3 regions of the Methylobacterium sp. Leaf361 genome follow, and region 1 is predicted to be linked to each of the others. Evidence: riboswitches for the same ligand, from Rfam matches in the RefSeq annotation. Region 1 holds a riboswitch; each other region holds the start of a gene.
The links. A riboswitch is a leader RNA that binds a small molecule or an ion and turns the genes downstream of it on or off. The one in region 1 is predicted to bind cobalamin.
Positions count from the first base shown of each region.

Region 2: another riboswitch for cobalamin. It lies ahead of ASG32_RS02715 (TonB-dependent siderophore receptor); the one in region 1 lies ahead of ASG32_RS16290 (CbtB domain-containing protein).
Region 3: another riboswitch for cobalamin. It lies ahead of ASG32_RS10685 (TonB-dependent siderophore receptor); the one in region 1 lies ahead of ASG32_RS16290 (CbtB domain-containing protein).

Region 1 is NZ_LMPY01000023.1:76,104-86,061, reverse strand. It holds gene ASG32_RS16320 (nuclear transport factor 2 family protein) at 1-397, opposite strand, end outside; gene secG (preprotein translocase subunit SecG) at 703-1,137, shown strand; gene ASG32_RS16310 (CTP synthase) at 1,294-2,922, shown strand; gene ASG32_RS16305 (DNA polymerase III subunit chi) at 2,981-3,433, shown strand; gene ASG32_RS16300 (peptidase S10) at 3,433-5,025, shown strand; gene ASG32_RS16295 (discoidin domain-containing protein) at 5,048-6,412, opposite strand; cobalamin riboswitch at 6,574-6,769, shown strand; gene ASG32_RS16290 (CbtB domain-containing protein) at 6,804-6,986, shown strand; gene ASG32_RS16285 (CbtA family protein) at 7,003-7,755, shown strand; gene ASG32_RS16280 (DUF1636 domain-containing protein) at 7,748-8,149, shown strand; gene cobW (cobalamin biosynthesis protein CobW) at 8,146-9,180, shown strand; gene cobN (cobaltochelatase subunit CobN) at 9,227-9,958, shown strand, end outside.
Region 2 is NZ_LMPY01000002.1:12,860-22,775, forward strand. It holds gene ASG32_RS33660 (hypothetical protein) at 1-442, shown strand, start outside; gene ASG32_RS32080 (hypothetical protein) at 513-848, shown strand; cobalamin riboswitch at 1,190-1,399, shown strand; gene ASG32_RS02715 (TonB-dependent siderophore receptor) at 1,508-3,733, shown strand; gene ASG32_RS02720 (ABC transporter substrate-binding protein) at 3,760-5,325, shown strand; gene ASG32_RS02725 (ABC transporter permease) at 5,322-6,260, shown strand; gene ASG32_RS02730 (ABC transporter permease) at 6,260-7,093, shown strand; gene ASG32_RS02735 (ATP-binding cassette domain-containing protein) at 7,090-8,475, shown strand; gene ASG32_RS02740 (transglutaminase family protein) at 8,911-9,723, opposite strand.
Region 3 is NZ_LMPY01000012.1:224,659-234,616, reverse strand. It holds gene ASG32_RS10695 (helix-turn-helix domain-containing protein) at 1-877, shown strand, start outside; gene ASG32_RS10690 (peptidase) at 952-2,412, opposite strand; gene ASG32_RS10685 (TonB-dependent siderophore receptor) at 2,406-4,589, opposite strand; cobalamin riboswitch at 4,874-5,068, opposite strand; gene ASG32_RS10680 (NUDIX domain-containing protein) at 5,173-5,640, shown strand; gene ASG32_RS10675 (RluA family pseudouridine synthase) at 5,783-7,198, shown strand; gene ASG32_RS10670 (alpha/beta fold hydrolase) at 7,165-7,878, opposite strand; gene ASG32_RS10665 (hypothetical protein) at 8,080-8,460, shown strand; gene ASG32_RS10660 (HAD-IA family hydrolase) at 8,531-9,196, shown strand; gene ASG32_RS10655 (ATP12 family protein) at 9,243-9,958, shown strand, end outside.

The DNA.
Region 1 (9,958 bases):
GCATCACGCCGATATGGACCGGCGACGTCTTGCCGCCCGAGACCACCTCGCCGGTGAAGACGTGGCGCGCGATGGCGTCGTCGCCGACCACCGAGACGGAGCGGTCCGACAGGGTGATGCTCGGGAAGGTCGAGCGCTTGCTGGTCAGCGTCTCGATGAAGGCCGCCTTGTCCTGCACCTGACCGCTGGAATGGCCGTAGCTCAGCCCGTCGAGGGTCAGGGCGTCGAGGGCTGGACCGTCGGCGGCGAGGAGAGCCTTGGTGAGGGCGTCGACCGCCTGCTCGACCGCGGCGCCCCGGGCGGAGGGATCGGTTCCGGCCGCGGAGCCGGAGCCCGGGCGGATCAGGACGGGTGCGGCGATGGCGGCGGCGAGCGCCGCACGGCGTGACACGGACATGGCTTGCCTCCCGGACCGGGCGGCGCGTTCGGTCGGCCGCCCTGCCCCGGCAGAGAGCACGGTGCGCCGACGAAGGCGAGGGTCGGAGCGGACAGTCGGCCGCGCGCGTCAGGTTGGCGGCGGGCGACCGGTGGTGTATGCCGTCGCCAAATTCCGGCCGGTCCGCCCGAAGCGTCCCCCGAAGCCCCCGCCGCACGCCCGTGCGTCGGGGCGGTTCGTGGACGATCGCGGGCCCCGGCCCTCGTGCGTTCGTCTTCCGGTGCCCGCTGCCGGCGCGCGGCGCTGAAGAAGATCCTGGAACACCGATGCAGACCGTCCTGATCGTCGTCCACCTCATCATCGTGCTCGCGCTGATCGGCGTCGTGCTGCTCCAGCGCTCCGAGGGCGGACTCGGGCTCGGCGGCGGTGGCGGCGGTGGCGGCGTCGGCGGGTTCATGACCGGCCGCGGCCAGGCCAACGCTCTGACGCGGGCCACCGCGATCCTGGCGGCCCTGTTCTTCGCCACCAGTCTGACCCTCGCGATCCTGTCGCACCGCTCGGCGGCGCCGAAGTCGATCCTCGACACGGGCGCGCCGCAGACGTCCGGCCAGCCGGCCAAGCAGCCGACCGGTGCCGACAACCTGCTCGACACGCTGCGCCAGCAGCAGGACCGGGCGCCCGCGAACGCCCCGGCCCAGCCGGCACCGGCTCCGTCGTCTCCCGCGCAGCCGGCGGTTCCGGAAGCGCCGCAGTCGCGCTGACGGCGCGCGCCACCGGCGGCGCAGCGTCCGACCCTTGTCCCGACGGACCGGCGCTCGGCCGGTCCACGCCATGCGTTCCGCGATCCCCAGCCCATGCGCGGGCCGGGGCCTCCGTCGTTTGGCAAATGCCAGCAGCTTCTTTATGGACCGAGGCCCATGACGCGGTACGTTTTCATCACCGGCGGCGTGGTCTCCTCCCTCGGCAAGGGCCTCGCCTCGGCGGCCCTGGCGGCGGTCCTCCAGGCCCGCGGCTACCGGGTCCGGATGCGCAAGCTCGACCCCTACCTGAACGTCGATCCGGGCACGATGAGCCCGACGCAGCACGGCGAGGTGTTCGTCACCGACGACGGCGCCGAGACCGACCTCGACCTCGGGCATTACGAGCGCTTCACCGGCGTTCCGGCGAGCCGGGCCGACAACATCACGACGGGCCGGATCTACCAGGACATCATCGCCAAGGAGCGCCGCGGCGACTACCTCGGCGCCACGATCCAGGTGATCCCGCACGTCACCAACGCGATCAAGGACTTCGTCCTCGACGGCAACGACAGCTTCGACTTCGTGCTGGTGGAGATCGGCGGCACGGTCGGCGACATCGAGGGCCTGCCGTTCTTCGAGGCGATCCGGCAGCTCGGGCAGGAGCTGCCGCGGGGCACCTGCTGCTACGTCCACCTGACGCTGCTGCCCTACATCCCGTCCGCCGGCGAGCTGAAGACCAAGCCGACCCAGCACTCCGTGAAGGAGCTGCGCTCCATCGGCATCCAGCCCGACATCCTGCTCTGCCGCTGCGACCGGCCGATCCCGATGGACGAGCGGCGCAAGCTCGCGCTGTTCTGCAACGTCCGCCAGACCGCGGTCATCGAGGCCCTCGACGTGGCCTCGATCTACGAGGTGCCGCTCTCCTATCGGACCGCGGGCCTCGACCGGGAGGTGCTCGGCCACTTCGGCCTGGAGCACGGCGAGGAGCCGGATCTCGGCCGCTGGCAGACCATCGCCGAGCGCGTGCGCAATCCCGAGGGCGAGGTCTCGATCGCCATCGTGGGTAAGTACACGGGGCTGAAGGACGCCTACAAGTCGCTGACCGAGGCGCTGACCCACGGGGGCATCAGCCACCGGGTGAAGGTCAATCTCGAGTGGATCGAGGCCGAGGTGTTCGAGCGCGAGGATCCGGCGCCCTTCCTCGAAGGCCTCAACGGGATCCTCGTGCCGGGCGGCTTCGGTCAGCGCGGGGCCGAGGGCAAGATCCGCGCGGCCCGCTACGCCCGCGAGAAGCGCATCCCCTATCTCGGCATCTGCTTCGGCATGCAGATGGCGGTGATCGAGGCGGCCCGCTCGCTGGCCGGGATGCCGGAGGCCAACTCCACGGAGTTCGGCGACACCGCCGAGCCGGTGGTCGGCCTGCTCACCGAGTGGCTGCGCGGCAACGAGCTGGAGCGGCGCGCGGCGGCCGGCGATCTCGGCGGCACGATGCGGCTCGGCGCCTACGAGGCGAAGCTCGACCCCGAGTCCAAGATCGCCCAGATTTACGGGTCCGATCAGATCTCGGAGCGCCACCGCCACCGCTACGAGGTCAACATGGCCTATCGCGAGCGGCTGGAGGCCAAGGGCCTGCGCTTCTCGGGCGTGTCCCCCGACGGCCTGTTGCCCGAGACGGTGGAGCATGTCGGGCACCCGTGGTTCATCGGCGTGCAGTTCCACCCGGAGCTGAAGTCGCGTCCGTTCGAGCCGCACCCGCTGTTCAAGGGCTTCGTCGGCGCCGCGATCGAGCAGAGCCGCCTGGTCTGAGGCCGCGGCGGCGCGCCGCTGCTCGCGCGGCGGCCCGCGGCCCTATATCCTCGGTGCCGTGACCGAGATCCTCTTCTACCATATGCAGCGGCAGCCCCTGGAGAAGGTGCTGCCGAACCTCGTCGAGCGCTCGCTGGACCGCGGCTGGCAGTCCGCGATCCAGGCGGCGAGCGAGGAGCGCCTGCAGGCGCTCGATGACCACCTCTGGACTTATTCCGACGAGAGCTTCCTGCCGCACGGCACCGACCGCGAGCCCGACGCCGCGAGCCAGCCGGTGGTGCTCACGCTCCGGGACGTGAATCCCAACACCGCCTCGATCCGCTTCCTGGTGGAGGGCGCCGACCTGCCGCCCGACGCCGGGCAGTACGAGCGGATCTGCATCCTGTTCGACGGGACCGACCAGGACGCGCTGCTGCGCGCCCGCGAGCAGTGGAAGCAGGCCAAGGACGCCGGTCACGCGGTGGCCTACTGGCAGCAGGACGAGTCCGGACGCTGGAACAAGAAGGCTTGATGGTGGCCCCCCACGCACGTCTCGCGCGCGCCGCGCTCGCCCTCGCCCTGGCTCTGGCCGCGCCCCCAGCCACCCTCGCCCAGGACGCGCCGCACGGCCATCCCGCGGAGAGCAAACCGGCGCAGCGCGGACCGGAGGGGCGCCGCCTGCCGCCCGATTCGACGACCAAGCAGAGCGTGACGCTGCCGGACGGCCGGACCCTCGACTTCACCGCCACCGCCGGCAGCCTGCCCCTCGTCGACGAGGCGGGCAAGCTGCAGGCCGAGATCGCCTACGTCGCCTACACGATGGCGCCGCAGGCCGGCCGGGAGCGTCCCGTCACTTTCGCGGTCAATGGCGGCCCGGGCGCCGCCTCGGCCTATCTCAATATCGGGGCGATCGGGCCCTGGCGGCTGCCGGTCGGCGGCGACAGCATCAGCCCGTCGCAGCCGGTGACGCTGACGCCCAACGACGGGACGTGGCTCGGCTTCACCGACCTTATCTTCCTCGATCCCGTGGGGACCGGGTACAGCCGGGCCGCGGACGGGAACGGCAAGGCCTACTGGTCGATCGAATCCGACGCCTCGACCCTGGCGGCGACCATCGCGCGCTACCTGCGCGTCAACGACCGCATGGCGAGCCCGAAATTCTTCGTCGGCGAGAGCTACGGCGGCTTCCGCGGCCCGCTGATCGCCGAGAAGCTCCAAGAGGAGATCGGCGTCGGCCTGTCCGGCATGGTGCTGCTCTCGCCGGTGCTCGATTTCGCGTGGCTGGAGACGCCGCGGGCCAATCCGTGGGGCTACGTGCTGAAGCTGCCCTCGCTGGCGGCGGGCGCGCTCGAGCGGGCCGGCACGGTGCCGACGCCGACCCTGCTCGGCGACGCGGAGGCCTACGCCTCGGGCCCGTACCTGAGCGACCTGCTCAAGGGGCCGAGCGACACGGCCGCCGTCGCCCGGATGACCGAGAAGGTCGCGCCCCTCGTCGGTCTCGACCCCGCCCTGGTGCGCGCGCAGGCGGCGCGCCTCTCGACCCGCAGCGTCCAGCGCGAGATCGACCGCGCAGAGGGCCGCGTGACCAGCGCCTACGACACCGGCATCACCGGCTGGGACCCGAACCCGGACGCCGCCCAGTCGAGCTTCGAGGATCCCCAGCTCACCGCCCTCCAGGCACCGCTGACGAGCGCGATGCTCGACCTCTACGCGCGGACGCTGAAATGGCCGGTGACCAACATGCGCTACGAGCTCCTGAACAACGCCGTCAATCGCGGCTGGAGCTGGGGCTCGGGCCGGCAGGCGCCCGAGGTCCTGTCGAACCTGAAGGGCGATCTGGCGCTCGACGGGCACCTGCGCGTCCTCGTGGCGCACGGCTTCACCGACCTGGTGACGCCCTACTTCGCCTCGAAGCTCCTGCTGGCGCAGGTCCCGGCCTACGCCGCCGGCCGCCTGAGCCTCGCGGTCTATCCGGGCGGGCACATGTTCTACACGCGTCCGGATTCGCGCGCCGCCTTCCGGGCGGACGTGGAGCGGATGTACACGGACGCCCTGAAGGTGCGCGACGCCGGCTCGACCCGTCCGGCCGGAGCCCCCGCCGAGCATCTCCGGACGGCGCCGTAGCGCCTCCGGCCCGCCGCGCCGGTCACGCGTCGTCGAAGGCGAGGGCCTCGGCCGGGTAATCCACCATCGTCCGGCGCTGCGCGTCGGTGTTCTGCCACTCGCCGACCTTCATGTAGCGGCCCTCGAGATCGCGGACCTCGACCACCTTCCCGATGGTGGGGATCGACTGGAAGCCCTGCGGCCAGTTCGACGCGAAGTAGAAGACCTGCTCGACGTGGTCCGAGAGGTGGCAGATCCCCGGCCCGAAGGTCCCCAGCCCGAAGACGAGGTAGCGGCCGTTCACGAGCGCCGCGACGTCGGAGATCAGCGACTCGCTCTGGATCTCCACGGGCAATCCGCGCCGCTCGGCGTACGCCTCCACCTCGGCGATGACCGGATTCAGTCTGTTCTCGAAGACGAGCTTGACCGAGCGGATCCGACCCTCGGCCAGGAGCCGGTCGATGACCATCCGGTAGAACGCGAAGGGCGGCTGCGGGTAGTGCGGATCGACCCAGGTGCTGAAGATGTCGCCCGACCGGATGTGGATCAGGAGTTGGTCGTGGGGCTTCACCGGGAAGCTCTTCGGCAGGCCGTTGAACAGCGGCCGGATCACGCTCTGCACGATCGCGCGCGAATCCGTCGGCCCCCGCAGCGCGGTCACGCGCTCGAACTGCGTCGGGTCGAAATACAGGCCCGACAGGAAGTAGCCGTCCGCCGGCAGCGGCTCGTCCGGCGGGATGAAGGTGATCCCGTCGCAGGTCAGCCGCTCGGTCAGGAAGATCACCTTGCTGCGGTCGACCTTGGGTACCTTGATGTACTTCAGGTTGAGCGCCTTCGCGATGGACACCGCGATGATGTACTGGACGAGGCAGTTGCCGAAGGCGCCGTTCTCGAACAGCGACAGGCCGACCAGGGCGTGGCTGGCGCGGTCGGGCGCCGACTGGAGCGCGTAGGTGACGTAGACGTTGGCGCCGGGCTTCTCGTTCAGGAGCGTCACGTCGAGGCCGAGCATCGCCCGCAGCGCGATCAGGTCGACCGCGGCCTCGTCGGCGCGGATGCCGATGCCGGCGATCCGGGCCGGTTCGGGCGCGGCGATCCGGACCGCGCGCGCCCAGGCCCGCTCGTCGGGGACGATTGCGGCGACGAGGGTGTCCGGGGTCGCGGTCCAGCCGGCGAGGTCCGGCTCGGCCCACGTCACGCCGTCCTGCGAGACCGCCACCGCGACGTCGCCGGGCTCCGCGGGAACCGCCCCCTCCCCCGGCCGCAGGGCGACGGAATGGATCGGGAAGCGGCCGCCGAGGTCGACCTCGAGCCACGTCGTTCCCGTGCCCGCATCGGAGACGATCCGCGGCTCACGGCCGGCCGCGAGATCGACGAGAACCGGGATCGGATCGTCTGTCGGGGCCATCGGGTCTCCGGGAGTTCAGCGCCCGCGCCGGGGCCGGGCGGGTATCGGGTGCGGCGGTGCCCGCTCCGGGGCGCGGCCGTCAAGCCCGCCCCGATCGCGGGGCGGGCACGGGAAACGGCCGCGATCCGGCGCCGCTCCGTTGTGTCCCGGCGGTCATGCGTCTACAACGGCCGGGCGACGGTGCCCCGGAGACGGGGTGAAAAGGGAATGCGGTGAGGGGTTTGAAGCCCCGATTCCGCGGCTGCCCCCGCAACTGTGAGCGGCGAGCGCCCGCCAAGCGCCACCGGAGCGATCCGGGAAGGCGGTGGGCGCGCCGAGCCGCGAGCCAGGAGACCTGCCGTCGTGACAGGATCCCGCAATGCCGCCGGTGGGGCGGCTGGAGACGCTTCTGATGACGACGCAAACCCTCGCCCCCGTCGCCGCCGGCACCCGCGCGTCGGAGCGCCCGATCGCCGTCGCGCTCGCGGCCGTGTTGGGCCTCGGCCTGCTGTTCATGGCGGGCTTCTCGCCGGCGATCGCGCTCCACAACGCGGCGCACGATTTCCGGCACACTCAGAACTTCCCCTGCCACTGACGTCCCGGGACCAGGGATGATCATCCGGCTCCTGTCGGCGGCCCTCGCCGCCGGCTTCTTCGCGGCTGCCATCGTGACGGGGCTCGAACTCACGCTGACCTCGCCGCTGATCGTCGCGGTCGAGCGCTACGAGCAGCAGGAGGCGCCGAACCGGGCTGCCAAGGCGCTCCCGATCAAGGCGTTCCCGATCGTGCTGGCCCATGCCGGGCACGACCACGCCGCGCCCGACGCCGCGCCGGAATGGCAGCCCGCGCCCGGCCTGCCGCGGATGGCCTTCACCGGGCTCGCGACCCTCGTGGGCGGCGTTGGCTACGCGCTGCTGCTCGGCGCGGTGATGCTCGCCTGCGGCCGCGAGCCCACGCCGCAGGTCGGCCTCGCCTTCGCGGTGGCGGGCTTCGCCAGCGTCGCCCTCGCGCCGGGCCTCGGCCTGCCGCCGGAATTGCCCGGCAGCGCGGCGGCCCCGCTCGCGACGCGGCAGGCGTGGTGGGTGATGACCGCCGCGGCGACCGGCATGGGGCTCTACCTGATCACGATCCGCCGCGCGCTGATCACGATCCTCGGGGGGCTCGTCCTGATCATCGCCCCGCACGTCGTCGGCGCCCCGCAGGCGCCCGAGGCCGCATCCGAACTTCCGGCGGCGCTCGCCGCGCAATTCGCCGCGCGGTCGCTCGCCATCAGCTTCGTGTTCTGGATCCTGATCGGGCTGGGGCTCGGCTGGGCGTGGCAGGCCTTCGCCCGCGGCGCGGATCGGGGAGCGGCCCGTGCCTGAGACCGTTCTCTACGTCTGCACCACCTGCCGCCGCCCGGACGACGATCCGGACGGGCCCCGCGCCGGGGCCCGCCTGCTGGAGGCGCTCCGGGGGCGGAGCGGCGCTACGCCGGACCTGCGGGTCGAGGCGGTGGAGTGCCTGTCGGTCTGCAAGCGGCCCTGCACCGTGGCGGTCGCCGCGGCCGACCGCTGGACCTACGTCTACGGCGACATGGATCCGGCCGCCTCGGCCGAGATCATCCTCGGCGGTCTCGCGGCCTACGCGGCGACCCCGGACGGCATCGTGCCCTGGCGCGAGCGTCCGGAGGCGTTCCGCAAGGGCGTGATCGCCCGCATCCCCCCTTTCCCAGAACCCCGCCCGGTCCCCGCCGGCACCCTGGAGCCCGCGGAATGACCCTCGTGAACAAGATCCCCTGCACCATCGTCACCGGCTTCCTCGGGGCCGGCAAGACGACCCTCGTCCGCCACGTGGTCGAGAACGCCAAGGGGCGCCGCCTCGCCATCCTGGTGAACGAGTTCGGCGACATCGGCTTCGACAAGTCCTTCCTGGCCGCCTGCGGCGTCGAGGGCTGCACCGAGGACGCCATCGTCGAGCTGCCGAACGGCTGCATCTGCTGCACGGTCGCGGACGATTTCGTGCCGGCGCTGGAGACCCTGCTCGGCCGCGCCGAACCGCCGGAGCACATCCTGATCGAGACCTCGGGCCTCGCCCTGCCGAAGCCGCTGGTCCAGGCGTTCCAGTGGCCGGCGATCCGCTCGCGGGTGACCGTCGACGGCGTGGTCGCGGTGGTCGACGGCCCGGCGGTGGCCTCGGGCGCCTTCGCGGAGGACCCGGAGGCCCTCGCGGCCCAGCGCGCCGCCGACCAGTCGGTCGACCACGACAACCCCCTGGAGGAGGTGTTCGAGGACCAGCTCCTCTGCGCCGACCTCGTGGTCGTCAACAAGGCCGACCTGATCGACGCCGCGACGCGGGCGCGGGTCCGCGCCGAGGTCGAGGGGCACCTGCCCCGCGCCGTGAAGGTGGTCGAGACCGAGAACGGCGCCATCGACCCGCGGGTGCTGCTCGGCCTCGGCGCGGCCGCCGAGGACGATCTCGACGCCCGACCCTCGCATCACGGCGAGGGCGAGGACCATGACCACGACGATTTCGAGACCGTGGCGCTGCCGGTGCGCCCGGCGGTGACCGCGGGGGATCTCGCGGCCCGGGTTGAGGCGGCGGCCGAGGCCGCCGGCGTCCTGCGCATCAAGGGCTTCGCCGAGGTCGAGGGCAAGCCGATGCGCCTCGTGGTGCAGGGTGTCGGCCGGCGCGTGACCCATCATTTCGACCGCCCCTGGCGGGCCGGGGAAGCCCGCGACGGGACGCTGGTGGTGATCGGCCTCAAGGGCTTCGACAAGAACGCCGTCGCGGCGGCCCTCGCGGGATGAGGCCGGTCGCGCACGCCCGCCCGGACTCGCTCTAGGGGCCGCCGCGGTGCATCTCGTGCGCATCGATGCCGTCTCCCTCGACGAGGGCGAGGCGGCCGTGGATCTCGGGCAGGAGCCCGGCGACCTCGTGGTGCTGTCCTTCACCGACAGCGACCTCGCGTCGGTCGGGCAGGCCCACGCCGCGGAGCCCGGCCTGCCGAGCCTGCGGCTCGCGAAGCTCGCCAGGCTGCGGCACCCGCTCTCGGTCGACCTCTACGTCGAGCGCGTCGTGGCGCGCGCCAAGGTCGTGGTGATCCGCTGCCTGGGCGGCCTCGATTACTGGCGCTACGGGATCGAGCGCTGCGCCGAGGCCGCGCGGGCGCACGGCGTCGTCCTCGCGGTCCTGCCGGGCGACGACCGGCCGGACCCGCGCCTCGCCGCCTTCTCCACCGATCCCGACCTCGCCGGGCAGCTCGACGCCTATTTCCGGGCCGGCGGCCCCGACAACCTGCGGCGGATGCTGCGGCGCCTCGCGATCCGCCTGGGCGCCGACGGCCCGGTCGAGCCGCCGCAGCCGCTCCCGCGCGGGTTTCCCTGGTGCCCCGGCTGCGGAGTTCTTCCCCTCGAGGCAGCCCTCGCCGCGGCCGCAACCGCGGTCCCGCTCGCCGGAGCGCGCAGCGCGGCGGAGCCCGTCGCGCTCCTGCTGATCTACCGCTCCGCCGTGCTCGGAGGCGACACCGGCCCGTTCGTCGCCCTCGCCGCCGCCCTGCGGGCGCGCGGGATCGGCGTGCTGCCGATG
Region 2 (9,916 bases), on a different contig from region 1:
CATGGGCGCGCCTCGCCCTACAGTGCTGCGCGGACTGATCGTGCGCTTGCGCGAGATCGAGGGACCAGATCGCGATTTGGATAGCCAGATCGACACGGTCATCCACCGGATCGAGTGGCGGCCATATCGCGATGACGTCAAGATGCTTTGGGGGCACGGTCCAAGCGGTACGGTTCTCCGCCATGGCAAGGATAGTTGTCCCGCCTTCACCGCCAGCCTCGATGCCGCGCAAGAATTGCTGGAACGCATCCTACCTGGATGGTCATGGCAGGTGCATACGGGAAGTCGTTCCGAGGAGGGCTTTCATTGTGCCGTGTGGCGTTCCTGGGGGGCGAATGCGTATCGGAGGCATATCTCCGAGGCCTTCCCGACCCCTGCTCTCGCGATGGTGTTCGCACTCGTAACCGCACTGACGAACGATCCCGAGGCAGATGAACGCTGATCCGAATGTACAATTAGCGAACTAGCACGTGCTGCGCCCAAAGAGCTTTTCACCAGTGCGATCAATCCCGATGAATATCTATCGTTCTCCGATGATACCGAAGCGCCTAGCGTTGACGCTACATCATAACATTGGGCTGCCCGAGGCACGCCGACGCCTCGATCGGCGCGCGAATTGGGCTTTTCGGGATTTGGCGCGAAAAAATATCATCGTTGAATTCGATGAATGGTTCGGCAATAGGTGCGGATTCACAGTCGGCGGCTACGGCCAGAGAGGAAGCGGCGTCATTCAGGTGAACGAAGAGAGTCTTTATGTCGAAGCCCTCGTTCCCTCAATCGTTTGGCAGTTCGCTCCGATGATCGAGGCAGTGGGCCGGTATTATGCGGAGCGCCTGTTATCCGTCTAGGAGGCCGTCTGAGGCAAGGGCTCGAACGGGGCCCATCATCTTCGTATTCGGAGGACGTGCTGTCGCCCATCAGCCGGGTAGGCAAGGTCTGCCACAGGAACGCCCTCAACAGTATGCTCGACTATGAGCCAGTCGATGTTCTGCTCGTCCACGCCTCCGAAGACAATTCTCTGCGGCCAGATCTGGACCAACGACGCGAGGCTGCAGGACCGGAGGCAGCTTCTGTCAGCATATTGGGCCAACCGTCGGCTCTGGCCCGATGCGGCAACGAGCTCCTCCCTCGTTCTACGCGCCGGTGTCTAAGCTGCGTTCAATAGGTTGACTCCTCTTGCTGCAGGACCGATGAGGGACACCGTCAAGGTTCTCACGGTTTCGTGATCGTGAGCTAAGAGGGAATTCGGTGAAGCCCGCAAGGGCGAGGCCGGAGCTGCCCCCGCAACTGTGAGCGGCGAGCCGCTGCCGAGAACGATCACTGGTGCTCTGCACCGGGAAGGTCAGGCAGAGGTGACGACCCGCGAGCCAGGAGACCTGCCTTGGCAATGGTTTTCGTTTCTCGGGCGGGGTGTCCGAAGGGAACGCATGGCCGTGGCAGGCGCTGACCGCCTGCTCTCGCGCAAGCGTGCCTGGAATTGCCCTTGTTCCGGCCAAGGGCTCCCGCAATGCCGCACTGGTCAGGTCTGACGCTCTCGGAGCCACTCCGATTCGCTCACAAGCCCGGTGGCAAGGCCAGTCGTGCCCCGGCGTCCGTGCCCGGCCGGGAACAGACGTGGCCGTGCACGGTCGCTCTGGCAACCTTCCTGACCGTCGGCCTCGATCCGGTCGTCGCGTCCGCGCAGCTGGCCGCCGACGCGACCCAGGAGGTGCGGCTGGACGAGCTGACGGTCCAGGGAAACGGTGGGCCTCGTCTCGTCGCGGATGGCTATCTTGCTAAGCAGAGCGTCAGCGCGACCCGCACGGATACCCCCCTGCGTGAGGTTCCTCAGACCGTTGTCGTCGTCCCGAACCAAGTGCTCGAAGACGCGGCCGCAACCCGGATCGACACCGCCCTCGACCTCGCCGGCGTCGGTCGGGCCAACAACTTCGCAGGCCTCGGGCTCTCGGAATTCACCATCCGCGGCTTCGCCACGGGCGAGTATTACCGCAACGGCTTTCCCATCAACCGCGGCTACCCGAACTCGCCCGATATTGCCTCAATCGAGCGCATCGAGGTTCTCAAGGGCCCCTCGGCCTTCCTCTACGGCCGGGGCGATCCGGGTGGCACCTTCAACATTGTCTCGAAGCAGCCGCTGGCCGCGCGTTCCTTCGCCATCGGCACGCAGTACGGGAGCTTCAACACTAAGCGCAGCACCTTCGATGCGACGGGCGCCGTCAGCGAGGACGGGACGGTCCTGGCCCGTATTACCGGCGCGGTCGAGGACAACGGCAGCTTCCGCGACTTCGTGAGCAGTGACCGCTACTACGTCGCGCCTGCCATTGCGTGGCGCCCCACTGCGGACACGACGATCACGCTCGAAGGCGAGTTGATCAGCGCCGGGCAGATCTTCGACCGGGGCATCGTGCCGTTCCGCGGCAACGTCCTGGCGGTGCCGCGCTCCCGCTACATCGGCGAGCCCGGCCTTGCGCCGTTCCGTAACGACAACGCACTCGGACAGCTGCGTATCGAGCATCGGTTCGATCCCGACTGGGTGCTGACCGCCGGCACGCAGGTGCTGGGCGGCAACATCGCGGGCGACGCTGTGCAGACGGTCGGCATCCTCAACGACGGGCGTACGCTCCGGCGCACCCTGGACCATCGCGAGCTGACCTGGTCCGATCTCGATGTGCAGGTGAATCTCGCCGGCAAGTTCGAGACCGGTCCCTTCCGGCACACCCTGCTGCTCGGCCTGGAGTACGACAGCTACCGCTACCGGGAGGTCATCACCCGGTCGAACTCGACCACCAACCCGTTCTTCCTCGACCTGCTCAACCCCCGCTACGGCCAGGCCCTGCCCCCGCTCACCGTGCCGGGCAGCAACCTCCTGGAGAACACGCAGAGCTACGCCGGATACGTGCAGGACCAGATCGACATCACGCCGCGCCTGCACGCCCTGGTAGGCGTGCGCCTCGAGGATATCGGCCTGACCTCGACCTCCTACATCAACAACACCACGACGCGTCTTCAGGGCACGGCCGCGACGCCGCGCTTCGGTCTCGTCTACGACCTTCTCGACTGGGTCGCCGTCTACGGCAACTACGCGCGCTCGTTCCGGCCGAACAGCGGCACCGACCGCAACTTCCGGCCCTTCGCTTTCCAGGAAGGCGAGGGCTACGAGGTCGGCGCGAAGTTCGACTTGCTCGACGGCCGCCTCAGCGCCACCGCCGCCCTGTTCGACATCACCCGGACGAACGTCCTCACCGCGGATCCGGTGGACCAGAACTTCAGCGTCGCGGCGGGCGAGATCCGCAGCCGCGGCTTCGATCTGAGCGTCGCGGGCTACCTCGCTCCGGGCTGGCGGGTCATCGGGACCTACACCTACGTCGATGCTGCCGTGACCCGCGACAACACCATCCCGGTCGGCTCGCGCGTCGCCAACATCCCCGAGAACGCCTTCGCGTTCCAGAGCGTCTACGAGTTCCAGGGCGGCGCGCTGCGAGGCTTGGGCCTCGGCGGTGGCGTGAACTTCGTCGGCCGCCGCGCGGCGGGCACGGCCGTTTCGACCTTCGACCTGCCCGAATATGCGACCTTCAACCTGATCTCCTACTACCGGATTACGCCGGACGTGCGGGTCTACCTGAATCTCGATAACCTCTTCGACGAGGTCTACTACGACCGCGGCTTCAGCAACCGCTACGCCACGCCGGGCACGCCGCGCCTGATCACCGGCGGCGTCGCCGCCCGCTTCTGATACCTCTCTTCGGAGCCCCGTTCCGCATGACGTTCGTGCCCCGACCACGCCGCGCCGTCCTCCGCGGCTTGCTCGGCCTTGTCGGCCTCCTCGCACTGGCCCCGGCCGCCGGAGCCGCCGAGGACCGAAGCGCGCCCGAGCGCGCGCTGACCGTCGTTGGTCCCTGGGAGGTCGGCGGCCTCGATCCCGCGAGCAACGGCCACGCCTTCACCCGCCTGCAGGTCGCCGAGACCCTCGTTGGCGTCGATACGGCTGGGGCGCCGGCGTCCGGCCTCGCCACCGGATGGACGGTCGCGCCGGACGGCCTAACCTGGCGCTTCCCCCTACGTTCGGGCGTCAGATTCCATGACGGCTCGCCCCTGACCGCGGAGATCGCCGCCGAGAGCCTTCGACGCGCCCGGGCGAATGTCGGTCCGCTCTCGCGCCTCCCCATAGCCACGATCTCGGCCGAGGACGGGGCCGTCGTCGTCGTGCTGAAGCGGCCCTTCGCGCTGCTGCCGGCCTTTCTGGCGAACCACACCACGATCATCCTGGCGCCGGCCTCCTACGACCCGAGTGGGCGGGTCGTCCGGCTCATCGGCACCGGGCCCTATCGCGCCGTTACGGTCGCCCCGCCGCTGCGGATCGAGCTGGAGCGCTTCGACGGCTGGTGGGGCGGACGGCCGGCCATCGCGCGGGCGCGCTACCTCGCCGTCGGCCAGGGCGAGACGCGCGCCCTGATGGCTGAGAGCGGCGAGGCCGACGTCGTGATCTCGATCCTTCCGGTCTCGCTCGCGCGGCTGCGACGGAACCCGAAGCTCGCGGTGCAAACGGTCACCCCACCCCGGACCCGGCTCCTGAAGCTGAATGCAGGCTCACCCCTCTTCTCCGACCCGCGCGCCCGACGCGCGCTGAGCCTCGCCCTCGACCGCGCCGGCCTCGCCAAGGTCCTGCTGCGCAATCCCGGCCTTGGGGCCGACCAGCTCTTCCCGCCCGCCGTCTCAGGCTGGCATGCTGAGGGGATCCCGCCGCTGACCCGCGATCTCGCGCAGGCGCGCCTCCTCCTGGCGCAGGTTGGCTGGCGGCCGGGGACGGACGGCATCCTGGAGCGCGACGGCCGGCGCTTCGCGGCCACCCTGCGCACCTACTCCGCCTGGCCCGAGCTGCCGCCCCTGGCGGCGGCCATCCAGGCGCAAGCCCGCGAGGTCGGCATCGATCTCGCCGTCTCGATCGGCAACACCTCGGACATCCCGGCCCGCCACCGCGACGGCAGCCTCGATCTCGGCCTGATCTCCCGCAGCTTCGCCATGATCCCGGATCCGCTGGGCACGATCCTCCAAGACTTCGGGCCGGACGGGGGTGATTGGGGCGCGATGAACTGGTCGAACGCGGAGACCGCTTCCCTTCTCGACCGGCTCGCCGTCCTCGCCGATCCGGCCGAGCGTGAGCCGCTGCAGCGCAAGCTGGCGGAGATCCTGCAGGCCGAGTTGCCGGTCATCCCGGTGACCTGGGCCGAGTTGGCGGTTGTTGCCAACCGGCGCGTGGCCGGCGTGCGCGCCGATCCACTCGAACGGAGCTACGGGCTCGCCGAGATGCACTGGGGGACGCCATGACGCGGCTTCTCCTCGGACGGCTGACCCAGGCCGCGCTCGTCGCGCTCGTCGTCGGCGGCCTGTGCTTCGCCCTCGTCCGGGTCCTGCCAGGTGACGCGGCCTTCCGCATCGCCGCCGACCGGTACGGCCCGGACGCGCTCACCGCGCAGGCCGCGGAGGCCGTCCGGCAGGAGCTCGGCCTCGACCGACCATGGCCGGAGCTGCTGCTGCACTGGTTCGGCGAGCTCGCCCAGGGGCACCTGGGCAACTCCCTGGTCAGCGGCGAGCCGGTCTCGGAGGAACTCGCGAGCCAGCTCGGGCCCAGCCTGTGGCTCGCCGCCTGCGCCCTCGTCCTGTCCCTGCTGATCGGCCTCCCGCTCGGCCTCGTCAGCGGCCTGCGGGCCGAATCTGGCCTCGACCGGCTCGCGCTGGTCGGAGCCGTGGCGCTGCGGGCCCTGCCGCCCTTCGTGCTGGGCCTCGTCCTGATGCTGGTCTTCAGCATCCGGCTCGAATGGCTGCCGCCGGCCGGCTACGGCACCTGGCGCGAGATGGCGCTTCCGAGCCTGACCCTAGCACTCGGTCTCGCCGCCGTGTCGAGCCGCGTCGCGCGCGACGCCGTCGCCGAGGTCGGGGCCACGACCTACTATCGCTTCGCCCGGCTCAAGGGCCTGCCTGAGCGGGCGGTGCTCGTCCGGCACGGGCTGCGCAACGCCGCCATCCCGGTCGTCACCTATCTCGGCCTCCAGGCGGTCTACCTCATTGAGGGTGTCGTCGTGGTCGAGTCGCTGTTCGCCTATCCGGGCATCGGCCACGCGCTGGTTCATGCCGTCATCGCCCGTGACGTGCCCATGGTTCAGGGCACCGCCCTCGTCATGGGCCTGATGTTCGTCCTCCTCAACCTCGGGGTCGACCTACTCTGCCGGTTCCTCGACCCGCGCCTGGGTGCCACCCGATGATGCTCCAGATGCAGGACCTCACCGGCACGGCGCTGACGCGTCCGACCGCCCGGCCGATCTCGCGCCGGATCGGCCTCGGGCTCCTCGCCCTGCTCGCGGCCTTCGCGCTCCTTGGCCCAATCCTGGTGACCGCCGATCCCGCTCGTCAGGACCTGTCCGCGAGCTTGGCGCCCATCGGCGGCGACTTCCTGCTCGGGGCCGACCATTACGGGCGCAGCCTGCTGGCGCGGCTTGCACACGGGGCTCGGCTTTCCTTCGGCATGGCGCTGCTGACCATGCTGAGCGCGGCGATGCCGGGGCTCCTGCTCGGCGTGCTGGCGGCCTGGCACGGCGGCGTGACGGAGCGGGCCCTCGTAGCCCTGTCCGACATCGTCCTCGCCTTGCCCGGGCTGCTGCTCGTGCTGCTCCTGCTCGCGTTCGCGCCTGGTCACTTCCTGCCGCTTTACCTCGGCCTGTCGCTCTCGCTCTGGGTCGAGTTCTTCCGCGTCGCCCGCACCACCACGGCGCGACTGCTCGTCGAGCCGCGGATCGAGGCCTCGCGCCTGCTCGGCTTCGGGACCTTCTACATTCTGCGCCATCAGGTGTTGCCCGAGATCGCGCCGCTTCTTCTGACGTTGGCCTCCTTCGCGATGGGCACGGCCATCCTGGCGATCTCGACCCTGTCGGCGATCAGCGTCGGGCTGCAGCCGCCGACGCCGGAGCTCGGCAGCATGATTGTCGAGCTCCTGCCCTACTACGCCGAGGCGCCACTGGCGGTCTTGATGCCCGGCATCCTGATCTTCCTGCTGGTGCTCGGCCTGCAGCTCACCGCCCGCGGGGGAACGGTCCGGTGACGGCAGCCCTGCGCATCGAGGATCTCACAATCCGCACAGGGGACCGGGTCCTGGTCTCCGGCTTCTCGGCCTCGGTCGGGCGGGGCGAGCCGCTCACGCTGCTCGGCGAGTCTGGCTCGGGCAAGTCGCTCGTGGCCCAGGCCATCATGGGGACCCTGCCGCCGAGCCTTGTGGCGAGCGGGCGCATCCTCCTCGACGGCGCGGACCTCCTACGCCTCGACGAGGTGGCCCGACGAAGCCTGTGGGGACGGCGCATCGGCCTCCTCCCCCAGGAGCCCTGGACCGCCCTCGATCCGACCATGCGCGCGAAGGGCCAACTCGCCGAGGTCCACCGGTATGTGCATCGGCGCCGAGACGCGGACAGCCTCGCGGCCATGGGGCTCAGTGAGGTCGCCCTCGCCGATGCGGGCGGGCATTACCCGTTCCAGATGTCGGGCGGCATGTGCCAGCGCCTGGCGCTTGCTATGGCGCACGCGGCTGACACCCCGCTGCTTCTGGTCGATGAACCCAGCAAGGGCCTCGACGGCGTCCTGCGTGCCGACGTTGTCGCGCGGCTGCGGCGGGAGATCGCGACAGGACGTTTGCTGCTCACCATCACGCACGACATCGCCTTGGCGCGTGCACTCGGCGGCACGGCCTGCGTGATGCTCGACGGGCAGGCGGTTGAGGCTGGGCCGACGGCGGGTCTCCTCGATGCGCCGATCCATGCCTACACGCGGGCGCTGATCAATGCCGACCCAAGTGCCTGGTCACCTCGCGCGTCAAGGCAGCCGGGCTCCTCAGTGATCGAGGGGACTGGCTTGGCCAAGGCGTTCGGGCGCCGGCAGCTGTTCACAGACCTGAGCGTCCATGTCCGGGAGGGAGAGATCGTCGCCGTGGTGGGGCCGAGCGGCAGTGGCAAGACCACGCTCGGGAATATTCTCATCGGCACCGAGCGGCCGGATTGCGGCTGGGTCCGGCGAATGCCGGGCATCGTCCCGACTAGGTTCCAGAAGCTCTACCAGGATCCTCCGGCGGCCTTTGTGTCGCACCAGACCTTGGGTCGAGCGTTCGACCACCTGGCGCGAAGGCATGGCTTGGCTCAGGAGCGGATTGAGCAGCTGCTCACGCGCCTCAAGCTCTCGCCTGGCCTCCGAGATCAGCGCCCCGGCGAGCTCTCGGGCGGCGAGCTGCAGCGCTTCGCCCTCGCACGCGTGCTGCTGCTCGATCCCGTCTTCTTGTTCGCGGACGAGGCGACGTCACGGCTCGATCCCATCAACCAGATGGAGGTTGCAGGTTTGCTTCGCGAGGCCAACGAGCGGGACGGTCTCGCAATCCTCTTCGTCACGCATGATACGGCGTTGGCCGAGCAGATTGCGGACCGATCAATTATGCTGCGATAGTGGGAAGCTCTCATATCTAAGCGTTCGGTCCGTGAGCTTCGCCGCCCTACGCTGCACGTCCGCTTCGAGGGTGACAGCGGTTGATCGCGGCGGGTGCCCTGGATACCTGCGAAGGGTAACTCTTGGGCCTTCATCCGAGCCGTGAAGAATGTCCGGTTCACCGCCTTGCCTGCTACGAAGCGGACCAGCAGCTTTCGGCCAGACTACGTCATGCCAGAACGCCGTCACGCGCAGAACCGGACGTTCGGTTTCGCGCCCAAGTCGGTCATTCAACTTGTTTGAATAACGCCCAACAAGCAGACATCAGCGCTGCATTTATTGATCTGCATCGAGGACGCGACACGAATTCGCGGTATCTTGGATGCGGCTTGATGGCTTTTGTAGTCAAACGGTCAACGGCTGCAAGCAGCCAACGCCGCATTCAGAAGTCCGCGGTTATATGGGAGGCGCTTCTTCCGTCGTCACGTGGAACGCGACGAGTTCGTTGGGGCCAAAGGTCAGCGTCAACGGGACATCCGCGGCGTCCCGACCATAGGCAATCAGAATCCGACCGATGCGTGAACTGTTGTTGCGCGGATCAAATGTGTGCCAGCGGCCCCCGAGAAAGACCTCCATCCAGGCGGCAAAATCGCCGGGCGCATGGGGCAGCGGCAGACCGATGTCGCTGACATATCCGTTGCAGTAGCGTGCCGGGATGTTGAGACACCGGCAGAACGCGATCGCCAGATGCGCATAATCACGGCAGACGCCCCGCTGCTCCTCGAATGCATCGAAGGCCGTCCGCGTTGCCCGAGCATGCTCGTATCCGAAGGTAATTCGATCATGGACGTAGTCGCAGATCGCCTGCACACGCCCCCAGCCCGGCGGCAGGTGGCCGAACAGATCCCAGGCGATCGATGACAGACGATCGGTCTCACAGTACCGACTGCCGAGGAGGAACAGCACCGTGTCCGACGGCAACGTCTCGATGGCGGTCTCCCCAGCGTTGGAGACCTCCGGGTCGCCGCCGCCGGGGTCCCGCACGATCGTGTCGGTCCGCAGCTTGAAGCGGCCAGCCGGGGCAACCATGCGGCTGCACCAGTTCCCAAAACTGTCACGGTAGCCCTGGACCGGCACAGCGGGGGTCGTGATCAGGTAGTCGGGTCGTTCGAGATCCGAGAAGCGCGATGCGTGGACGTTGAGCGTCGCGATGACGGGGGTGGGCTGCGGAAACTCGTAGGTCATCTCGCAGCCGACGAGAATGCGCATGTGCGTTGCCCTCAGGAGCGACTTCGGAATCGGCCGCCGCCGCGGCCTCCCGCGTCTCGGGCCGCCTCGCGGCGCCAGACGCGGGTATCGAACGCGATGACACGGCGCCGATGGACGGGAACGCCTCGGTCCCGTGCACCCGCAGCACCGGAGCGGGGCCGGTCCCCACATCCCGGCCCGCGTGATACGCCCC
Region 3 (9,958 bases), on a different contig from region 1:
TCTCCCGTTCCAGGGACGGCTGGACGTGACGTGTATCGGCGCGATGCCGATCTCGCATTTCTGGCACACAACCGTGCGGACCAGAATCACGGACGCCGAAGCGCGACGCCGCGGGAACCCCGATCGGGTTTTCGTGCTCCTGAAGCTGTCCGGACGGGATACAATCCAGCAGCTTGACCGGGAGGCGAAGACCAAGCCGGGCGACCTCATCTTGCTCGACTCGAGTTCACCCGTGATGGAGGCGGAGACCGGCGACTCCTTGGTTATCGATCTGCCGCGCCAGCGTTTCGAGACCGTTCTGGGCCCGTCCCGACTCTACACCGCGCTCACGGCCGCAGCGGACCTCGCCTCGACGACCCTGACGGGCTCGTACCTTCAGGAACTCGTCCGGGTCAGCGATCGCCTCACTCCTGACGCGGCCGAGCGCATGGCATCGATCGGCGTCGACCTGATCGTGGCGAGCCTCGCCGAACGGATGGCGCAGGAGGCGCCGCGTTCCATCCACGGCAACGTCACGGTCCAGCGCGCCAAGGCCTATGTCGAGGCGAACCTGAGCGATCCGAACCTGGACCCGCCCCGGCTCGCCGCCGCGATGGGCGTGTCGTTGCGGCGGCTGCAGGAGCTGTTTCATGAGCGCGGCCGGCACATCTCCGACTACATCTGGGGACGCCGACTGGAGGTGGCAGCCAAGCGCCTGACCGACCCGGCCTGCGCCACCCTGTCGATCGGCCTGTTGGCTTATGGCTGTGGCTTCAGCAGCCAGGCGCATTTCGCGCGCCGCTTCAAGGATCGCTACGACGTGAGCCCCCGTGAATACCGACAGGCGCACAGGCCGGACGTGGAGGTATTTGCGTCCGCCTCCGGGCTGTCGTCCTGACGCGCAGCACGACCGGATCGGAAGCCACCGCCGGGCCGATCTCGACCGCTCGACAGCACACGCTGAAACCGACCTCAGGCGGACAGCGTCCGACGCAGCCTGCGCCAGCCCGCCACGATCCCGGTGACCGCGATGCCCGCCGCCAGGAGATTCAGGACCCACTGGGCCGTATCGTGCAGGGGGCGGTTGCCGGTGAGCCCCGGCAGGTCGAGCCGGTGCGCGGCGTCGAACAGCCAGCGGTTGATCCGGCCCGAGCGGTCCAGGCGCTGGAGGATCGTGCCGTCCCGGGGATCGACGTGGAGCCACGTGGCGGCCGCGTCGCCGAAGCGCAGGCGCAGCACCGGAAGCGGCCGTGGGTCGGCCCCGTGGGGATACCAGTAGGCGTCGTAGGCGTATAACGGGCGGATCGACCGGAGGGGACCGTCCGCGAAACCGTCTGCCGCGGCCGTCGCGATGCTGCGCGCGTCGAGGGCGGTCGCGCCGTCCGCTGCGACCGTCCGGAGGCCGTCCGCCGTCTCGGCGACGATCCACCAGCGTCCACCGATGGCGGCGAAGCGCAGGGTGCGCGTATCCGGCATGGCGCCATCGCGGAGCCGGTGCGGATCGAGGCCGAGCGCCGGCGGGGTTCCGGCATAGGCGGCGCGCAACGCTACCGGCGGGCTGGTCGCGCTGAACCAGCGGTTCGGGTTCATGGAGATCCAGCCGCTGACGATGAACGTGCTCAAGCCGAGGCCCCCCGCGAGGCCGAGCAGGTGGTGCCAGCGCGCCAGCCCGCGATAGGGCGTGACCGCCCCGGCCGCGTAGCGCCGCCGAAGGCGCAGGCGCCAGATCCCGATCGCGCCTCCACTCAGCGCGCCGAGGGCGGCGAAACCGGAGAGCCACAACAGGATCGTCCGCCACAGCTCCGGCCGGGCCCGCAGCGGCGTGAGGTAGATCCAGTGCGCCACCGAACCCACCCAGTTCCAGCCCCGCTCGAAGCGTGTCGTGTCGAGGGCGATCTCGCCGGTCACCGCAGACACGTAGAGCTCGGTCCCCGCGGCGTCGCCGAGGGCCACCTTCAGGAAGGGCCGGAGCGGGTCGTAGCGGGCCGTGACGGTCCACTGGTCGCGCGCGACCTGCTCGGCCTGCGCAGCCGGAGCACCACCGGCCGCGACACGCAGCGCGTCTGCGGGTGTCAGCGGACCGAGCCGCGCGCCGGTCCGTGCCGAGACCGTCACCCGGGTGCCGTCGTGGCCGGCGATCCGGTAGACCGGCTCGTCGCCCCGCATCTCCAGGCCGAAGGCGGCCGGCACGCCGGCGAGCCCGCCGGCCCGCAGCGCCGCGTCCGGCGCGACCGCGACCTGATCCCAGGCGATCGGGGCGAGCCGCGACAGCCGCTCGGCCTCGGTGAGCGCCGGGAACGGCACGTAGAGCATCACCAGCCCGGAGCCGATCCACAGCGCGAAGAACAGCCCCGCGGCGATCCCGGCCCAGCGGTGGAACAGGAGCAGCCAGCGCCGTCCCGCCTTGCCGAGCCGGCGCGGTCGGCTCACCACGTCACCGTGTAGGCGACCTCGACCGAGCGCGGGCGCCCGAGCAGCCAGTTGGTCCCGACCCCGTTCACGGCGTTGCCCGAGATCGCGTAGACCTTGTCGAACAGGTTGTAGACCCGCACGGACAGGCGCGAGTCCGCCGTCACCTGATGGTCCAGGACCGCGTTGACGAGGTTGTAGGCGGGGCGCCGCGCCGTGTTGCCGAAGTCGCTGTAGACCTGCCCGACGTTCTGCAGCCCGACCCGCGCGGTCCAGTCGCGGGTGACGTCCCAGGTCAGCCAGAGGTTGGCCACGCGCTCGGGCACGTCGATCGGCTGGTTGCCGGCATACGAGACGGTGGCGCCGTTCACCGTCTGGTCGAACCGGTCGTACTGCGCGTGGAGGAGCGCGAGGTTGCCGTCGAGCCGCCAGCCCGGCGCGAAGCGCCAGCCGAGCGCCAGCTCGAAGCCCTGCGAGGACTGGCTCCCCACCTGCGTGGACAGCGTCGGCTGGCCGGGGATCGCCGAGATCAGGTTGTCCTTGACGATCCGGTAGCCCGCGACGGTCCATTCGAGGGCGCCGTCGAAGGCCAGCCCCTTGGCGCCGATCTCGACCTGATCGCCGGTCGCGAGCTTGAAGCCCGCCAGCGACTGCGACAGCGTGATCAGGCTGTTCACCGGGTCGGTGGCGAAGCTGTACTGGGCGTAGAGCGCGCTGTCCGGCGTCGGGTTGTAGACGAGGCCGAACCGGTAGCCGAGCGCCCGGTAGGTCTTCTCGAACCGCGATCCCGTCTGCAAGTCCTCGCGGTTCAGCGTCGGCACGTCGAGGCGCACGCCCGTGAGGAACGACAGCTTGTCCGACAGGATCAGCCGGTCCTCGGCGAAGACCGAGGCCTGGCTCGTCTGCGTCGCGTAGGCCGGACGCGCCCGGCCGTTCTGCGGGAAGAGGCCCGGATCGTAGCCGGTGAGCGGCACGCTCGTGGTCTGGTCGAAGTAGAAGTTGTTGGTGTGGCGGAAGTCGATGTGATTCACGTCGAAGCCGGCCACGAACTGGTTCGGCAGCCCGACCAGGCTGCCCCGGAACGTCGCGTCGAGGCGGTCTCCGACCTGCTCCTGGTTGTGGTAGATCTCCAGGTAGTCGCCCCGGTCCACGAGCCCGGTGCCGCGGTTGTAGCTGTACTGCTCGACGTCGAGCCAGTGGCGCCGGCTGGTCAGCCGGTAGGCGGTGTTGCGGATCGTGATGTCGGCCGAGGGGGACCACTCGGTCTTGAGCTGGGTCCAGTTGTCGGCCCAGGTGATCTTCGCGTCGCGGACGTTGTAGTTGTTGAACCGGATGAGATCCGGGATCCGTCCCTCGACCAGCGGGGTGCCCCAGTAGCGGGCGGGCTCCTGGTAGCCGAGATCGTGGCTCAGGGTGAAGGCGAGGTCGGCGCTCGGCCGGAACAGCAGGGCGGCGGAGACCGCGAGGTTACGGAAATCGCCCTCCGGCCGCATCCAGCCGTCGGCGCGGTTGCCGCTGACGTTGAGGCGGTACGCGAAGGTGTCGCCGTACTCAGCCTGGCCCAGCGGGCCGCCGGAATCGAGGGCGAGCCGCGCGACCCCGTCGGTGCCGATCACCGCGCGGGCGGCGTTGATCGGCACGAAGACCGGCTTCTTGGGCACCACGTTGATGACGCCGCCGATGGCGCCGTCGCCGTAGAGCACCGAGGACGGCCCGCGCAGCACCTCGATCCGCTCGACGTTCCACGTGTCGAACGGGAAGGTCACGGTGTTGGCGCCGACGTAGAAGCGCGTGCCGTCGTAGAGCTGCTGGATCGAGTTCGGGCCGGCGAAGCCGCGGGACGTGAACGCGCCGTTGCCGTTGCCGGGCGCCGCGATGGTGGTGATGCCGGTCGCGTCCTGAGTCACGGCCTCGGCGATCGTGTCCTGGCCGCGCAGCCGCGCGGTCTCGCCCGACACGATGTCGAGGCTGGCCGGCGTCTCCAGCGGCGTCAGGCCGAGGCGGCTCGCGGTCCGGTCGGGGGTGCGCAGGTTGAGGCCATTCGGCGGCAGGCGGCTCGGGTCGCCGCCCGCGCCGGCGACGGACAGCTCATCCAGCGTGACCGCCTCCTGGGCGGCGGTCGGACTGGCGAGGAGCGCGAGGAGAACGCCGCAGAGCGGGGCCCGCCCGCCGGGGCGGGAGCGATGGGTCGATAGAGACATGGGGAAAGCGGTCCGTGCACGGCGCGCGCCGGCCCCCGCGTCCTACAAGCATTGTAATAACATTACAATGCGCTCGCTGTCCGGTAGCCTCTGCCCGTGCGGGCGCGCGACGGCGTGCTGCGACAGGGCTCGAGGGGTTCGAGACGGCGGAGACGGGCATGGGGAACGGCGTCGCGGGCGCGCTTGTTGTGGCACGTCACCGCGAACGAGGCCTCGGCGGCCGCCTCCCCTCGGGACTGGCGTCGCCTCGACACCCGCCAGGACACCCCGCCCGGCGCGTTTCGCGTGTGACCACGGCTGACGGCAGGTCTCCTGGCTCGCGGGTCGCCGCCCTCGCACCGTCTTCCCGGGGTGGACCCAGTGACGTGGTGGTGAAGGGCTCGCCGCTTACAGTTGCGGGGGCAGCCGCGGCTTCGGGGCGAACCCCTCACCGCGTTCCCTTTTGATCCCCGAGGGGAACCGTCGAGCACAGCTTGGCCGTAGCGGGGGCGGGCGTCAACCGTGTGTCCGGTTGTTGCCGTGGATCGGCGCGCTGTGCGCCGGTCCGTTGCGGCCTCGCCGACGACGGGCTAGCCCGTGCGGGATGACGGTCTGGCGGCCCCCTGCGGAGATTCGCGTGAAGGCACTGGGTCTGCCCCGGCGCGGCAACAGCCTGCTCGTGGCCGAGGTCCGCGCGGATGACGGGCGGCTGAAAGGCGTCCGGCCGCTCGGCGGCAGCGTCACGTTCGGCGAGCGGGTCGAGGACGCCGTGATCCGGGAATTCCAGGAGGAGCTCGGCGTCACCGTCTCGGTGCTCGGCGGCCCCCGCGTCATGGAGAACATCTTCACGCACGAGGGGCAGGTCGGGCACGAGGTGCTGTTCCTGTTCCCCGTCGCCCTGCCGCCGCGGCGGTTCGACGGGCAGGAGCGCTTCGTCTTCCACGAGGATTCCGGCACCGCCTGCGTGGCGCGGTGGTGCGATCTGGACGGGCTCGACGTGCCGGGCGGTCCCGACCTCTTCCCCGCCGGCCTGAAGGCCCGCCTCCGCGACGCGTGGCGCGCGGAGCCCTGACGGACCGGGCCGGCCCACCGCCTTTGCCGCTCGGCGCGGGCGATGCTACAGCCGGGCAATCCCATCGGTCCGGACGTCCGCGACGCCGCGGCCCATGCGCCCGGACGCTCCGTCCGACGCGGAGACGGGTGCCGGCGGAAGCATGACGATACGACCTCCCAGAAGCGGCGGGCCGACGGGGCGCAAGCCTCAGGCCGGCAAGTCCAGCGCCAGCAAGTTCAGGGGCGGCAAGGCCCAGGCCGACGGCCGCGCCCGCACGGGCCCGCGCACCAGCGCCCGCGACGCCGCCGAGCGCGCGGCCCGCAACCGCGGCGAGGATGCCGGCACCCGCGATCCCTGGGGCGCGCAGGCCGCTGCGGCCCCGGCGCCGGCCCGGCCGCCGAAGCCGCGCCGCGACGCCGCCGCACCGCGCGACGCCGCACCGCGCGACGCCGCGGCGGGCAAGCCCGGCGGCCGGCCGCCGGCCAAGCGCTCGGCGGCCCCCTCCCCGGCCCTCGCCTCTGCCCCCGCGCCCGGTCCGACCCGGCGCGAGCAGCGCGCCGCCGCCTCCGCGACCCTCGCCTCCGGCGTGCAGACCCTGACCGTCGAGCCGGACGAGGCTGGGATGCGGATCGACCGCTTCCTCACCGCCCGCTTCCCGCTCCTGCCCTTCACCCGCGTGCAGACCATCGTCCGCAAGGGCGAGTTGCGGGTCGACGGCAAGCGCGCCAAGCCGAACGACCGGCTGGAGCCGGGCATGAGCGTGCGCGTGCCGCCGCTGCGCCTCGACCAGCCCACCGAGCGGCCGCGCAGCGCCGCCCGCGAGCAGGACGACGCCGCCTTCATCCGGTCGCTGATCCTCTACGAGGATGCCGACATGATGATCCTCAACAAGCCCTTCGGCCTCGCGGTCCAGGGCGGTTCGGGGACGGTCCGGCACGTGGACGGCCTGCTCGCCGCCCTCACGGGTCCGGACGGCCAGAAGCCGCGCCTCGTCCACCGGCTGGACAAGGACACGGCCGGCTGCCTGATCATCGCCAAGACCCGGCTCGCCGCCGCGACGCTGGCGAAAAGCTTCCGCTCGCGGGCGGCCCGGAAGATCTACTGGGCGCTCACCGCGGGCGTGCCGCGGGTCCGGCAGGGGCGCGTCTCGACCTACCTCGCCAAGGAGGAGCCCACCGACGCCGACGCGCGGATGCGGGTCGCCAAGCACGGCGACGAGGGCGCGAGCCACGCGCTGACCTACTACGCGATGGTCGATCAGGCCGCCCAGAAGCTGTCCTGGCTGTCGTTCAAGCCGGTCACCGGCCGCACGCACCAGCTGCGCGCCCACGCGGCCCATATCGGCCACCCGATCGTGGGCGACCCGAAATACTTCTCCGTCGAGAACTGGGAGCTGCCGGGCGGCATCCAGAACCGCCTCCACCTGCTCGCCCGGCGGATCGTCATTCCGCACCCGCGGACCGGCAAGCCGGTCGACGTGAGCGCGCCGCTCCCGCCCCACATGGCGCAGAGCTGGAACCTCCTGGGCTTCGACGCCGCCCGCTACGACCCGATCGTCGAGGCTCCGGAGGCCTGAGCCCGCAGCCAGGGCACGATCACGTCCGCCAGCGCGTCCGGGGCCTCGAGCGGCAGCATGTGGCCCGACCCGTCGATCACCCTCAGCGTCGCGCCTGGGATGCCGTCGCGGAGCTCCCGCGCCTCGTCGAGGCTGCGCAGGGCGTCCTGGGCCGCCGCCACGACCAGGGTCGGGCAGCCGATCGCGCCGAGGCGGTCGCCATCGGATTCGCGCGCCTGCCCGGCCTGGCGCAGGAAGACCTCTCCGCCGAGGCGGTCGCCCATCTGCCGGATCCGGCTCAGGAGGGCGCCGTCGCCGGCGCGGTCCGGGTGCACCGACTGGAGGATCGCCGACCGGCTGAGGCCCCGGTAGCCCTGCTGGCGGATATGGGCGACGGCGGCCGCCTTCCGGCGCGCCTGGGCCGGCGTGTCGGCCCGCGACGAGGTGGCGACGAGGACCAACGCCTCCACCCGGTCCGGCACGAGCCGGGCGACCGCGCGGGCGACGTAGCCGCCCATGGAGAAGCCCACGAGCCCGAAGCGCGGCGGCGCCTCCGCGACGACGCGGCGCGCCATGTCGGCGATGGCGGCGTCCCGCGCGAGGTCGCCGTGCGTGATCGGACCCACCTCGGCGAGGCGCGCGACCACGTCCGACCAGAGGTCGGCATCGGTCATGAAGCCGGGCAGCAGCACGAGGTTCATCGCCGGATCACCCTTCCCGTCCCCCAGATAACCGTCACGCGAGCGCCCGTCAGCGCCGCGGCATCTCCGGTGAAAGTCGGGTGCGGTCCGGGCGTCCCGCGCGGCGCATGCCTTGGCAACCGGCCGCGCCGCCTCATATGCTGCCCCGCGCCCCGCCGATCCGCCGCGGGGCCTGTTCCCGGCGGTTCGAGACCCTGACACATGAAGCTCGCGATGCTGGCCTGCCTCGCCGCCCTGTGCCTCACCGGGCCGATCGCGCATGCCGCGCCGGGCGAGACGACCAGGGCGGCGCCGACGGCGAACGGCACCCACCCCCCCGAGACGGCGACCCCGCATCCGGCCCCGGCGCCCGCCCCGGGCGCGGCGCCCGCGCAGGCCGCCCCGCGCACCGCCAACAGTGCCCGCGCGGAGCGCCGGCGGCGCTCCTACGCGGCCTGCAACCGCGCCTCGCATCAGCGCGGGTTGCGCGGCGGCAAGCGCCGGCGCTTCCTGATCCGGTGCCGGCTCGGCTACGAGCGGACCCGGATCCCCGGCGGCCAGCCCGCCGCGGCCGCGCCGGCCCAGCCGGGCCGGAAGCCGTGACGGGGACCCGCCTCCTTTTACCCGCGCCGGCGGGGCGGCTCGCGGCGCGACTTCCGGCGCGTCGGTCGCGATGAGGCTCGTCGTCTTCGACGTCGACGGCACCCTCGTCGACAGCCAGCACCTGATCGTGGCGGCCCAGGAGGTGGCGTTCGCGGAGAACGGCCTGCCGGCGCCCGGGCGGCGGGAGGCCCTGTCGGTGGTCGGCCTGTCGCTGCCGCAGGCCTTCCGGCGCCTCGTCGGCGAGGACGGCCCGGTCGCGGAACTCTCGGAGAGCTACAAGCAGGCCTACAACCGCCTGCGGCTCGACCCCGCCCACGAGGAGCCCCTGTTCCCCGGCATGGCCGACCTGCTGACCCGGCTGCACGGGCGCTCCGACGTGCTGATCGGCCTCGCCACCGGGAAGTCGCGGCGCGGTGTGGACCGGCTGATCGCGCATTACGGCTGGGCGGACTGGTTCGCCACGACCCAGAGCGCCGACGACGCGCCGTCGAAGCCGGATCCGACCATGCTGCAGCAGGCGATCCGCGAGGCGGGCTGCGAGCCCGAGGCCACCGTGATGGTCGGCGACACCACCTTCGACATCGCCATGGGCGTGGCGGCCGGTGCAACGGCCGTCGGGGTGGCCTGGGGCTACCATCCGCCGGACGCGCTCTACGGAGCCGGGGCCGTGACGGTGGTCCCGAGTGCCGCCGCGCTGGAGGCGCTGCTCCTCGAGGGGCTCGCGACCGGCTCCTGATCGCGGGAGGCTCGCGCGCGGGGCCGGAAGCGCCTATCTCGCCTCCATGAGCGATCAGACGACAGACTGGCTCGGGCAACCGAGCGACGGTGACAGGCCCGACCCGGTCCGGGCCGCCCGCGGCCACGCCAAGCCGGCCCTGCCCCACCGCTTCTACAAGGAAGCCGGCTTCTCCGAGGATGCCGACGGGTTCCGGCTGACCCTGGACGGACGTCCGGCCAACACGCCGGCCCGCAACCCTCTGCGTCTCCCCAGCCGGACCCTGGCCGAGCGCGTCGCGGCGGAGTGGCAGGCCCAGGACACGGCGATCGACCCCGCGCGGATGCCCCTGACCCGGCTGGCCAACACGGCGATCGACGGCGTCACGCCCCGCCTCGCCGAGGTCGCGGCGGATCTCTGCGCCTACGCGGGCACCGATCTCGTGGCCTACCGCGCCGGGGATCCGGAGCGCCTCGTGGCGGCCCAGGCGGAGGCCTGGGATCCGATCCTCGCCTGGGCACGGGACGCGTTCGGTGCGCGGGTGATCCTGAGCGAGGGCGTCATGCAAGTCGCGCAGCCGGCCGACACGATCCAGGCGCTCTCCGCTGCGGTGAACGCGGTGACCGACCCGTTCCGGCTGGCGGGCCTGCACACCCTGACCACGCTGACCGGCTCCCTGCTGATCGCCCTGGCGGTTCTCGAGGGCCGGCTGACGCCGGCCGAGGCCTGGGCCGCGGCCCACGTGGACGAGACCTATCAGGCCGCCGTCTGGGGGCGCGACGC